DNA from 3 places in the Acidovorax sp. KKS102 genome. Region 1 is predicted to be linked to each of the others. Evidence: predicted binding sites of a transcription regulator. Region 1 holds the regulator's gene; each other region holds the start of a gene.
The links. Region 1 encodes FNR, which switches genes on or off when oxygen is low (the NO sensors DNR and NnrR bind a similar motif). Its sites were predicted from a motif close to TTGATNNNNATCAA; they were not measured.

Region 1 (4,165 bases):
ATCCACAACGCCCAGGCAGCGACCGCGCACAGCATGGCGCCTGCGGCCCTCGTGCCCCACTGAGCCCGTGCGAGATTCAGCCGGTTGCGAAGGCTGCTCCAAGCCCAGGGGCCACCCACCAGCCAGACCCCGCTGCCCACGGCAAACAGGGCCATGGTCAGAGCACCTTCCAGCGGCCCTCCACTGAACGCCGCGACCAACAGAGCCGAGTAGAGCAACCCGCAAGGCATCAGGGCCCACAGGCCCCCCGCCGCCATCACGCCGCCTGGCGCTCCGACCAGCGGTCGAACACGCGCCCACACGGAGCGACCCGCCTGCTCCACCCAGGCGGGCTGGCGCGACTGCACCATCATCATGAGCCCCCAGGCCATCACCGCCACGTGCATCAGCGTCCAGGCGGGACGCAGCGCGGTGGTCTGCTGGGTCAGCCATGCCAGACTGTCCATGGCCAAGGCCGCCAATGCACCGGCGCTGGCATAGCCCACCAGGCGCCCCGCATGAAAGGCCACGGTGCGCTGCAGTACGCCGCCACGCGGCGCCCAGCGCACCACCCGCTCGGCACTGCCCTCCGCCAGTGGCGCGCCGCCCTGCCCCACGAGCGCTCCACAGGGCGCGGAGCACATGGCCAGGCAGTGGGACCCGCCAGCGAGTCCCATGAGCAGAGCAGTCCAGCCGACCGTGGCAAGCATAGGTATCAGATGATGCGCGAAAACCGGGCGCGGTTGCGGTCTGCCTGCAGATAGCGGTCAAAAACCATGGCGATGCCCCGCACGAAGAACCAACCGGTCGCAGTCACTTCAATGCCCTCTGGCCCAACGCGCACCAGCCCTTGCTCCTGCATGCCTTCCAATTGGGCCAACTCCGCCGCGAAATACTGGCGGAAGTCGATCAGCCATGCCTGCTCCATCGGCTCGAACAGCAGTTCCCCCTGGCACATCAGGGCCATGATGGCCGCACGGCGCACCAGGTCGTCGCGCGTGAGCGCCAGCCCCCGCACCACGGGCAACCGCCCCTGGTCCAGAAAGTCGTAGTACTCATCCAGCGTCTTGGAGTTCTGGCTGTAGGTTGCCCCCACACGGCCAATGGCCGATACGCCCAGGCCGATCAAATCGCAGTCCGGCTGCGTGCTGTAGCCCTGGAAATTGCGGTGCAGGCGCCCCTGGCGCTTGGCCACGGCCAGTGCATCGGTGGGCAGCGCAAAGTGGTCCATGCCCACGTACACGTATCCAGCATCCATGAAGGCATCGAGCGAGCGCGACAACATGGAGAGCTTGCTCGCGCCCGTGGGCAACTCCGCAGAGATGATGCGGCGCTGTGGCTTGAAACGCTCTGGCAGGTGCGCGTAGGCATACAGCGCGATGCGGTCAGGCCGCAGTTGCGCCACCTGGGCCAGCGTGCGGTCAAAAGACTCGGGCGTCTGGCGCGGCAGGCCGTAGATCAGATCCACATTCACCGAGTCAAAGCCCAACGAACGCGCAGATTCGACCAGCGCAAACACCTGCTCGGCAGGCTGGATGCGGTGCACAGCCTTCTGCACTTCGGCATCAAAGTCCTGCACGCCAAAACTCAGCCGGTTAAAACCCAGCTCAGCCAACAGTGCAAGACGCTCTGCATTGACGGTGCGAGGATCCACCTCGATCGAGTATTCCCCCCCAGGCGCCAGCGTGAAGCTGCGCTTGAGCATGGCCATCAGCTCCCGCAATCCATCATCGGATAGGAAGGTGGGCGTGCCACCGCCCAGGTGCAGTTGACTCACCACCTGTCCTACGCCACAGTGCGCGGTGTGCAGGTCGATCTCGCGGCTCAGGTAGCGCAAGTAGACCTCGGCGCGGTCATGGTGCTTGGTGATGATCTTGTTGCAGGCACAGTAGTAGCACAAGGATTCGCAAAACGGGATGTGCACGTACAGGGACAGCGGCATGGCCTTGGCCAGCGTGCCCGAGCGGCGCTGTTGCAGCGCCAGCACATAGTCTTCCTGACCAAACGCCTCCACGAAACGGTCGGCAGTTGGATAGGATGTATAGCGGGGCCCTGGCACGTCAAAGCGGCGCAGAAGGTCTGGCGAAACAGCAGTCATGGGGAAATTTCCTTGCGTACACCTTGACTGTGCCGTAGGCTCCGGGACATGTCCTTGACCTGCATCAAGTGAACCCGCAAGCGATACGGCGACAATTTGATGAAGGTCAGCCGCTTGCCCGCGCTCTGTATTCAGGTTCGTGTACGGCAAGCGCGATATGCTTGACCGCTAACCCAAGCCCATGTGTCTATGAACCCGCTCACCATCAAAGTCGCCTGCTCCAACTGCAACCTCCGCGAGCTGTGCATGCCCGTGGGCTTGAACGAAGAGCAACTGCAGCGCATTGACGAGGTCGTTGCTGTCCGCCGCAAGGTCAAGCGCGGCGGCACGCTGTTTCGCAATGGCGAGTCCTTCACGTCCCTGTACGCCATCCGCACCGGTTTTTTCAAGACCTGTGTAGCCACCGAAGACGGGCGCGATCAAGTCACGGGCTTCCAGATGGCGGGCGAGATCATCGGGCTGGACGGCATCGTGAACGACCACCATACCTGTGACGCGGTGGCCCTTGAGGATGCCGAGGTCTGCGTCATGCCTTTCGACCGCATAGAAGAACTCTCCCGCGAAGTCACGGCCCTGCAGCACCACGTGCACAAGATCATGAGCCGCGAGATCGTGCGCGAACATGGTGTGATGCTGCTGCTGGGCAGCATGCGTGCCGAGGAGCGCCTGGCGGCCTTCTTGCTCAACCTGGTGCAGCGCCTGCATGCACGGGGTTTCTCGCAATCAGAACTGGTGCTGCGCATGACGCGCGAAGAGATCGGAAGCTACCTGGGCCTCAAACTTGAAACAGTGAGCCGCACCTTCTCCAAGTTTGTGGAAGAAGGCATCGTGGAAGTCAAACAGCGCCATGTGCGCATCCTCGACACCGATGCCCTGCGACGCATTGTGAACAGCCAGCAGACCTGCCACTGATTACGGCCCCTCGTCGGCTGAGAGTCGGGGCCGTACCAAAGTCCGCCGGTCCCTTTTAAAACGGCATGCAGCGCATGCCCGCATGAACGGCGAAAAAGGCTCAGGAGCAAGACGACGATGTCTTGCGGCAATCGTCAGGGCGCTCCCCGTCGGGCACGGGACAGCGGTTGACCTCAAACGGGGACATGGACAGTAGCGTGGTCAATGCGCTGGTGGCCATGGTGATGGCCCAGAACACAAAAAATGCGAGGGTGTACACCCCCTGCCTCGACAGCGCCAGAGGCTGCCCGAACCAGTGCAGGTCCTGGGGGTCCACCATGGCAAAAACCAGCATCTCCAGCACACCCGCCATCAAAAAGGCGGGCCATGCAATCCACATCAGGCGTTGCGTCCACATATAGGTTCTGTCTCCTGGTGCTGCCGGGGTCGCCAGCGTGTGCGACCCTGGGGTTTCAGCGTGGTTGGTCTTGCACAGGGGTGGCCGCATGGTTGCGGGCCTTGAGGGCCGGCGCCAGACTCTTTTCCGGCGCCACCAGTGTCTTGTTGATTTCGATGCCTTGGCGGTAGTAGTCCTCCGCCACCACGGGGTCGGGCCGCGAAATCGCCAGCCACAGCGTCACAAAGCCCGCCACGATCACGATCAGAGGCCCGGCAATCACCAGCCACACATGGCCAAACTTCCACCAGGGTACGGTTGCCGCCGGGGTTGCAATGGCAGGGTTTGAAGACATGGTGCTTTACTCCTCAACAATATCGGTCAAAGTGCGGCCCTGAAGGGCCCCACCGGAATACCGCTCAGCGCGGTACAAGGAACACGGATTTCTCCGTGACATGGGCCGCTGCTCCTACGGCCTGCACATCAAACTGAACGGCGTGCGATCCGGGCGTGGCGGAACCATAAGGAATCTGCAACCGCACGGCCACCCAGCGAGACTCTGCCGCGCCAATGTCCACTTCAGCCTCGGAAGCCACTTCGAGCCCCTCCAGGCCCCGCGCACTGATGCGATAACGCTGCTCGCCCTCGGTGGCATTCATGATCTGCAGCCGGTAAATGTTCTCCAGCTTGCCACCTGCCACGATGCGCGAGAGCGCAGCGCGGTCCCGCACCACATCCACCTTCAGCGGCGTGCGCACCACCAGGCTGGCCAACATGGCCACGCACAGGGTGACCAGCAC
Region 2 (4,165 bases), 130 kb from region 1:
GCGACCCTGAAAAAATTTCGAACAGGTTCTTACCAGCATGAGCCCGCCGACACCCGCACCCTCCGCCACGCTGCGCGCCCGTCCCACCATCGCCGATGTGGCGGCCGAGGCAGGTGTGTCCAAGGCCACGGTGTCGCGCTACTTCAACCACCGCGAACGCCTGCTCAGCCCCGACATTGCGGCGCGCGTCGAGGCTGCCATCGCTAAGCTGGCCTACGTGCCCAGTCCCATGGCCCAGGCGCTGAGTCATGGCCGCTCGCGCCTCATTGGCCTGGTGGTGGCCGACATCACCAACCCCTATTCGGTGGCCGTTTTGCGAGGCGCCGAGAAGGCCTGCCAGGACGCTGGCTACCTGGTCATGCTGTTCAACCTGGGCAACGACCGCGAGCGCGAGCGCGCGGCCATCGACGCGCTGGCCAGCTACCAGGTGGACGGTTTCATCCTCAACACGCTGGGGCAGGGCGAGGGGCAGGCGGATGTGAACACCTTGCACGGCAAACCCGCCGTGCTGGTGGACCGGCGCCACGCCGGGCTGGCGGCAGACTTCGTCTCGTTGGACAACCAGGGCGCCATGCGCGAAGCCTGCGCCCACCTGCAGCAGCAAGGCTGGCAGCGCCTGCTCTACATCACCCAGCCCTTGCTGGGCGTGAGTTCCCGCATCGAGCGCACAGAGGCCTTTCGTGCGCTGGTGTCCTCCAAGCGCTCGGCGGTGCGCGGCACGGTGCTGGAGCTGGCGGCGGAGCAGGGCGACGAGGTGCTGGACCAGGCACTCACCGATCTGCTGCGGCAGGCCCTGCCCGGCGAGCGCTGCGCGGTGGTGGCGGGCAATTCGGTGGTCACGCTGCGGGTGGCTGCAGCCGTCTCGCGCATGGGGTGGACGTTTGGACAACAGCTGGGCTTTGTGGGCTTTGACGACCCTGAATGGGCGTCGCTGATCCGGCCTGGCCTGAGCGCGGTGGCCCAGCCCACCGATGCCATCGGACAACGCGCGGCGCAGTGCCTGCTGGAGCGCATCAACGGCCTGGAAGGCCCTGCGCGCGAGAGCCTACTGCCCGGGCTGCTGGTGGTGCGCGGATCGTCGTTGGGGCCTGCGGGCGCTCCAGACCCCGGTTGAACGCAGTGCACGGCGCAAAGGCCTGCGGTATGCTTTGCGGCCCTCGCCCCGGTGCATCGCCGGGGCCTCTTTTTCCGCCTTCATCCTTCAGGTGCGCCCTGTGCCAAACCCCTCTCTGGACACCTCCCGCATCCGCGCGATCTCCATCGATCTGGACGACACGCTCTGGCCCATCTGGCCCACCATCACGCGGGCCGAAAGTGTGCTGCTGGACTGGCTGACCCACCATGCGCCCGCCACGGCGGCATTGTTCTCGGACACCGAGGCGCTGCGCGCCATCCGCAACCAGATGGTGACCCTGCGCCCCGACCTGAAGGGCGACCTGAGCGCACTGCGGCGCGAGTCCATCCGGCTGGCGCTGACACAGGCCGGTGACGAGCCCGCGCTGGCCGAACCGGCGTTTGATTTGTTCTTTGCCGAGCGGCAGCGGGTGGAGCTGTTTGACGATGCGCACGACACGCTGGCTTTCTTGTCAGCGCGCTACCCGGTGGTGGCGGTGTCCAACGGCAATGCCGATATCCACCGCATTGGCATCGGCCACTACTTTCGCCACAGCATCAGCGCGTCGGACTTTGGCATCGCCAAGCCCGATGTGCGCATCTTCCATGCGGCCGCCACGGCCGTGGATGTGCTGCCCCACGAGGTGCTGCACGTGGGCGACGACGCCACACTGGATGCGCAGGGCGCGCTGAACGCGGGCATGCAGGCGGTGTGGATCAACAGTGCCAACCACCCCTGGCCGCACGACGACACACCGCCCCACGCCACGGTGGACAGCCTTACCGCGCTGTGCCGGCTGTTGGCCTGACGGGTTCTACAGGGTTCGGTTTCTTGCCTCAGGTCAAGGTTTGGGCGCGCGGCGGTTGAAGCTGCGGCCCGATCAGGTCACACTCCATCGTCGCTCAGCGACCCCTCTCACCATGCCCCGTACTCCCCCACCATTACCTGCCATCCGCACCATCGGCCTGATGCAGCCCATGACCTGGCTGGTGCTGGCCTGGCGCGACATGGCGCGGGCGGGCTGGATCAGTTTTGCGCATGGCCTGGCGCTCACCCTGTTTGGCGCTGCCATCTTTGCGGTGGCGCATCACCGCTTCTGGCTGCTGGCGGGTGCGCTGTCGGGGTTTCTGGTGGTGGCGCCGGTGCTGGCCACCAGCCTGTATGCGCTGAGCCGCGCGCTGGAGCGTGGCGAGGCCGCTAACCTGGGCGTGGTGCTCAAGACCTGGCTCAACTGGCAGAACAGCCATGTGAACAAATGGGGCAGCGACTACTGGTGCATGCTGCAGTTCGGGGCGCTGCTGGCGCTGGCCGCCTCGGGCTGGGTCATGACCTCGGCGGCGCTCATCACCTTGCTCGCGCCCGTGCCCATCGAGACGCCGCTCGACTTTCTGCGCCATGTGGTCATGGCGCGTGACGGCTGGTTGTTTGAAATCTGGCTAGCGCTGGGCAGCCTGATGGCTGCGCCCATTTTTGCGTCCAGCGTGGTGGCCATGCCGCTGCTGCTGGACCGCCGCGCCACGTTGCTGCAGGCCGTGCTCACCGGCTGGCAGGCGGTCATCACCAACCCGCTGCCGATGGCGTTCTGGGCTGCCATCATCCTGGGCTTTACCTTGCTGGGCCTGGGCTCGCTGCTGCTGGGCCTGATTGCTGTGATGCCCATGCTGGGCCACGCCAGCTGGCATGCCTACCGCGACCTGGTGGATGCCTCCAGCCTGCCCGAGCGTGACTTGGTGGCCCCCGCTGTACCGAATGCCTCTGTGCGTCGGCCAGGAGGGACATTGTGATTTTTGGATTTACCGAGGCGCAGATCTCGGGCTTCTTCCTCACCTACGGGGTGGGGGCGTTCATTGCCTACATGCTGTTCATCATCGGGCAGCTGGCCTGGGAATCGAAGGCCGGGCGCTTTGGCACGTTCGTGCTCTTCCTGGGCCTTGGCGTGGGTTTTCTGGGGTTCCTGGCCAAGGTGGTGATTCAGTGGTGGCTGGAGAAATGACCCTGCATCCACGTGTTCATGTTGGGCGGCACGTTGGCTCGTCCGCTGTCTTGTTCTGAACCACCGCACCTTCAGTCAGCGCGTGCCTTGTGAATCAGCAAAGTAGTTCCTGGACGGTAAAACATAGCCGTCTGACAGCCTTGGTAGGTGCATCGCCTAAGCTGATGGCAGCGCTGCGTGCGGTTCGTTCACTGGGGTTGGACTCATGGTGCATAGGCGCGGGAGCCGTGCGCTCCCTGGTCTGAGATGATTTGCACGGCTTTGCTGCGCCTACGCCCCTGGACGACGTGGACGTGGTGTATTTCGACTCTGGTCTAGTTCGTACGACGCAAGACGCAGAGTTCGAAAGCTATTTGAGGAAGGTAATGCCCTCCTTGGCCTGGGAGGTGACCAACCAGGCGACAGTACACCGCTGGTTTGCTGAACATCTTGGGCAGACAGTGGCTCCGTTGCTTTCGCTGGAGGATGGAGTGGCGACCTGGCCAGAGGTCGCTACTTGCGTGGGTGTCTTCCTGCGGCCGGATGACTCCATTGGCGTTGTGGCTCCTCATGGGGTGGACGATTTGTTTGGCCTGGTGGTTCGTCACAACCCCGTGCGTGCTGATGCGCAGACCTATCGGGAGCGTGTTGCGTCCAAGCGGTTCGCGGCGCGCCGGCCACTGCTCACTATCCACCCCGCTTGATGCGCATTGGGCGAACCGGCCCGCTGGCTGCTTCAACGCGGCCAGGACCGCAGCCCCAGGTCCTGCGCCAGGCGGCGATAGTCGGCCAGGCTGCGCTGCACATAGTCGTCCAGGGCCGTGCCACTCAGCGCAAAGGGGTACAGCCCATGGCGGGCGCACAACGCGGCATACCCGGGTGCCGCCTGCGCTTCCTGCAGGGCAGTCGTCCAGGCGTGGGCAACGGCGTCGGGCACGCTGGCGGCCATGTAGAGGCCGCGCACGGTGGTCCATTGCAGGTCAATGCCTTGCTCGCGTGCGGTGGGCAGAGCGGCCAGCGCACCGGCTAGCCGCGCGGGGGCCAGCACCGCCAGGATGCGCACCGGCAGACCTTCCGCA
Region 3 (4,165 bases), 660 kb from region 1:
TCCATCCTTTGCCCTCCGATATCAAGCCAAAATGGCCTCTAGCGCTTACCTCAAAAGCGCAAACAGCTATTAATACAGTAGCAAAAGCAATTCACTGTCCATCCGCAGGCGGCAATAGCAACCCTTGCTGCGCCGCCACCGCTTCGCGCAAAAACGCCCAGGTAGCCTGCATGCGGGCCACATGTTTGTTGTCGCCCGGCATGGACATCCAGAAGGTGCGCTGAAAGCGTGCCACCCCTGGCAATACGGGCACCAGCGACGGGTCTTGCGCCGCCACAAAGGCGGGCAGCACTGCCAGCCCCGCCCCCACGCGGGCGGCTTCGTACTGGGCGAGGATGCTGGTGCTGCGCAGCGCGAAGTGCGCGGGGCGGTGCAGCTCGTCCAGAATCTGCAGTTCCTTGCTGAACAGCAGATCGTCCACGTAGCTGATGAAGGTGTGGCCCCGCAGGTCGTCTGGCGTGTGGATGGGGGCATGGCGCTGCAGGTAGCTGCGCGCTCCATACAGTTGCAGCACGTAGTCGGTGAGCTTCACGACCACCACCGCACCGCGCGCCGGGCGTTCCAGCGAGATGACGATGTCCGCCTCGCGGCGCGACAGGTGTACCAAACGCGGCAGCGCCAGCAGGTCCACCACCAGGCCGGGGTGGTCCAGCGCAAACCGGGCCAGCTGGGGCGCCAGGATCAGGTTACCGAAGCCCTCGGTGGTACCGATGCGCACCAGGCCATGCAGGCCCTGGCGCACGCCGGGTGTGGCGTTTTCCACCGCCAGAAAGGCGGCCTCCATGGCCTCGACCTGGGGCAGCAGCGCGCGCCCGGCCTCGGTCAGCCGGTGGCCGCCGGCCTCGCGTGCAAACAGGGCGGAGCCCACCTGCTTTTCGAGCGCCTGCAGGCGGCGCGCCACCGTGGTGTGGTCCACGGCCAGGCGGCGCGCGGCTCCCACCAGCGTGCCGGCGCGGGCCAGTTCCAGAAAGTAGCGCAGGTTGTCCCAGTCCATGGCGTCACCGGGCCCGCCGTGCAGCGCGTCCGTCCAGCGGCTCGCTGGGCGCACGGCTGAGCGCGTTGTTGCCCCGCACCAGCGTGCGCAGCATGTCCATGAACACCTTGCGCTGCTCGGGCGCCAGGGGTTCGAGCATGCGCTCCTGCGCGCGCAGCATGCCGGGCTCCACCTCTTCCAGCACACGCTGGCCTTCGGGCGTGAGGGTCAGCAGCCGCACGCGGCGGTCTTCGGGGTGGGCGTTGCGCTGCATCAGCCCGCGCGACTCCAGCCGGTCGATCACGCTGCCAATGGTGGAGGTATCAAAACCAATGGTGCGCGCCAGCGTGCGCTGGTCGATGCCCGGCTCGCGCCCCACGGCGTACAGCGCGGCGTATTGCACGGGGGTGATGCCCGTGGCCTGCGTCTCCTCCAGAAACACGGCCACCGCAATCTGCTGCAGGCGGCGGATATGGAAACCGGGAAGGTTGTCGATCTCTACGGACATGAATCTAGGGTTTCTACCGATCTTGATGCGGGTCATTTTAGGCCCTACACTAATCATCAGTGTACTTTTGATATGTATACGGCTTATTGATCCACGTCAGTGGCACAACGGATGGAGACAGCGGCAATGACAGTTTTGAACACTCCCACGGCGCCCGTCCTGGTCGCTGGCGGCGGCATCGGTGGCGTGGCAGCAGCGCTGGCCCTGGCACGCCAGGGCTATGCGGTCAAGGTGCTGGAGCAGGCTCCGCAGCTCGGCGAGATCGGCGCGGGCATCCAGCTGGGCCCCAACGCTTTTGCCGCGTTCGACGCCCTGGGCATTGGCGAGCTGGCGCGGGCCCGCGCGGTCTACACCGACGAAATGGTGATGCATGACGCGCTGGACGAACACCTGGTCGGCCGCATCCCCACGGGCGAGGCTTTTCGCCAGCGCTTTGGCAACCCGTACGCCGTGATCCACCGCGCGGACATCCACACCTCGCTGCTGGAAGGGGCCAAAGCGCACGGCAACATCGAGACACTGACCGGCACGCGCATCGAGCGCGTGGAGCAAACCGGTGACACCGTCACCGTGTACGACCAGCATGGCGTGGCGCACCGGGGCCAGGCCCTGATTGGTGCGGATGGCGTGAAGTCCGTCGTGCGCCAGCAATACGTCGGCGATGCCGCCCGCGTGTCGGGCCATGTGGTGTACCGCGCCGTGGTGGAAAAGAACGACTTCCCCGAAGACCTGCGCTGGAACGCCGCCAGCATCTGGGTCGGCCCCAACTACCACCTGGTGCACTACCCGCTGCGTGGCGGCGAGCAGTACAACGTGGTCGTGACCTTCCACAGCCGCGAGCAGGAGGAATGGGGCGTGCGCGAGGGCAGCCGCGAAGAGGTGCAGAGCTACTACCGCGACTGCTGCCCGCGCGCCCACCAGCTGATCGACATGCCCAAGAGCTGGAAACGCTGGGCCACCGCCGACCGCGAGCCCATCGGCCAGTGGACGTTTGGCCGTGCCACCTTGCTGGGCGATGCCGCCCACCCCACCCTGCAGTACCTGGCCCAGGGCGCCTGCATGGCGCTGGAAGACGCGGTGACGCTGGGCGAGGCTCTCAAGCGCTGCCAACACGACTTCCCCCAGGCGCTGTCGCTGTACGAGCGCTCGCGCGTCGCCCGCACGGCACGCGTGGTGCTGTCGGCACGCGAAATGGGCCGCATCTTTCACGCCCAGGGCGTGGAGCGCCTGGTGCGCAACGACCTCTGGAAGGGCCGCAGCCCTGAGCGTTTTTACGACGCGATGGAGTGGCTGTATGGCTGGAAGGTCGACAACTGCCTGGCCGACTGAGCCGGCCGGGCGCCTTGCCCCATCGATCTTCGCCCCTACCCCCACATTCAACCCAAGGAATTCCCATGAGCGAGATGGATCCCGTACCGTCCCCCGTTCGCCTGTCCGCCGTGGCGGCCCCTGGCCAGCCCGAGCCCACCCCCGCGCTGGAGCAGCTGTACCGTGGCTTTGAGCAGGAAATGCTGGTGCCGCTGTGGACGCAGATCGGCGACCTGATGCCCCCCCATCCGCAGAGCAAGGCCAGCGCCCACCTGTGGCGGTGGGACCGGCTGGTGCCGCTGGCCGATGAAGCCGGCCGCATCGTGCCCGTGGGGCGCGGGGGCGAGCGCCGGGCCATCGCCCTGGCCAACCCGTCCCTGGGCGGGCGGCCCTTTGCCACCCCCACGCTGTGGGCGGCCATCCAGTACCTGATGCCGGGCGAAGACGCGCCCGAACACCGCCACACACAGCACGCGTTCCGCTTCATCGTGGAGGGCGAAGGGGTGTGGACCGTGGTCAATGGCGACTCGGTGCGCATGTCGCGCGGCGACTTCCTGCCCCAGGGCGGGTGGAACTGGCACGCCCACCACAACGCGGCCGACAAGCCCATGGCCTGGATCGACGGGCTGGACATTCCGTTCGCCTACTACACCGAGTCCCAGTTCTTCGAGGTGGGGCGCGACGCCATCAGCCCGGCAGAGCGGATCACGCCCATGCTCTCACGCTCCGAACGACTGTGGGCGCATCCGGGCCTGCGCCCGGTGTCGCAACTGCAGGACCAGCCCGTCACCCCCATGCTGGCCTACCGCTGGGTGGACACCGACAAGGCCCTCAACGAACAACTGGCGCTGGAAGCCGAGGGCCACCCCGCCACGCTGAGCCCCGGCCACGCCGCAGTGCGTTACACCAACCCCACCAATGGCCGCGACGTGCTGCCCACCATCCGCTGCGAGATGCACCGGGTGAGCAGCGGCGCCACCACCCGCACGCGCCGCGAGGTGGGCTCGTCGGTGTTCCAGGTGTTTGACGGCCAGGGCACCGTGAAGGTGGGAGACCACCAGTGGCAGGTGCGCCGTGGGGACATGTTTGTGGTGCCGTCCTGGCAGCCCTTCACCGCCCAGTGCGATGCCGGCCAGCCCTCGCTGGATCTGTTTCGCTTCAGCGACACACCGATTTTTGAGGCCGTGCATGCCTGGCGCGAACAAATCGAGCCTGCCTGACAACAACCCCGCCCCATTCATTCCTTGCAGCGTCTGCCCGCCCACGCGGGTGGGCCCTGCACTCCTCTTCGACCGGAAGCCCCGATGACTGCTACCTCTTACCTCTGGACCCCACCGCCCGTTCAATCGTTGCCAGTGCGCGGCAGCGCGCAGCGC

Region 2: C380_RS16170 (DUF2189 domain-containing protein) is a predicted target of FNR. The motif match lies at 1,946-1,959, and genes of this name have one in related genera.
Region 3: C380_RS12515 (3-hydroxybenzoate 6-monooxygenase) is a predicted target of FNR. The motif match lies at 1,568-1,581, and genes of this name have one in related genera.

Annotation. Positions count from the first base shown of each region.
Region 1 covers NC_018708.1:3,392,924-3,397,088, forward strand. Annotated here, with positions in the region: gene C380_RS15540 (sulfite exporter TauE/SafE family protein) at 1-689, opposite strand, end outside; gene hemN (oxygen-independent coproporphyrinogen III oxidase) at 695-2,077, opposite strand; gene fnr (fumarate/nitrate reduction transcriptional regulator Fnr) at 2,267-2,989, shown strand; gene C380_RS15555 (hypothetical protein) at 3,090-3,386, opposite strand; gene C380_RS15560 (FixH family protein) at 3,442-3,720, opposite strand; gene ccoG (cytochrome c oxidase accessory protein CcoG) at 3,785-4,165, opposite strand, start outside.
Region 2 covers NC_018708.1:3,519,426-3,523,590, reverse strand. Annotated here, with positions in the region: gene C380_RS16180 (LacI family DNA-binding transcriptional regulator) at 38-1,114, shown strand; gene C380_RS16175 (HAD-IA family hydrolase) at 1,215-1,922, shown strand; gene C380_RS16170 (DUF2189 domain-containing protein) at 2,035-2,898, shown strand; gene C380_RS16165 (DUF2788 domain-containing protein) at 2,895-3,107, shown strand; gene C380_RS16160 (nucleotidyltransferase family protein) at 3,359-3,790, shown strand; gene C380_RS16155 (tripartite tricarboxylate transporter substrate-binding protein) at 3,823-4,165, opposite strand, start outside.
Region 3 covers NC_018708.1:2,728,717-2,732,881, forward strand. Annotated here, with positions in the region: gene C380_RS12505 (LysR family transcriptional regulator) at 92-994, opposite strand; gene C380_RS12510 (MarR family winged helix-turn-helix transcriptional regulator) at 999-1,481, opposite strand; gene C380_RS12515 (3-hydroxybenzoate 6-monooxygenase) at 1,608-2,810, shown strand; gene C380_RS12520 (cupin domain-containing protein) at 2,876-4,009, shown strand; gene C380_RS12525 (fumarylacetoacetate hydrolase family protein) at 4,094-4,165, shown strand, end outside.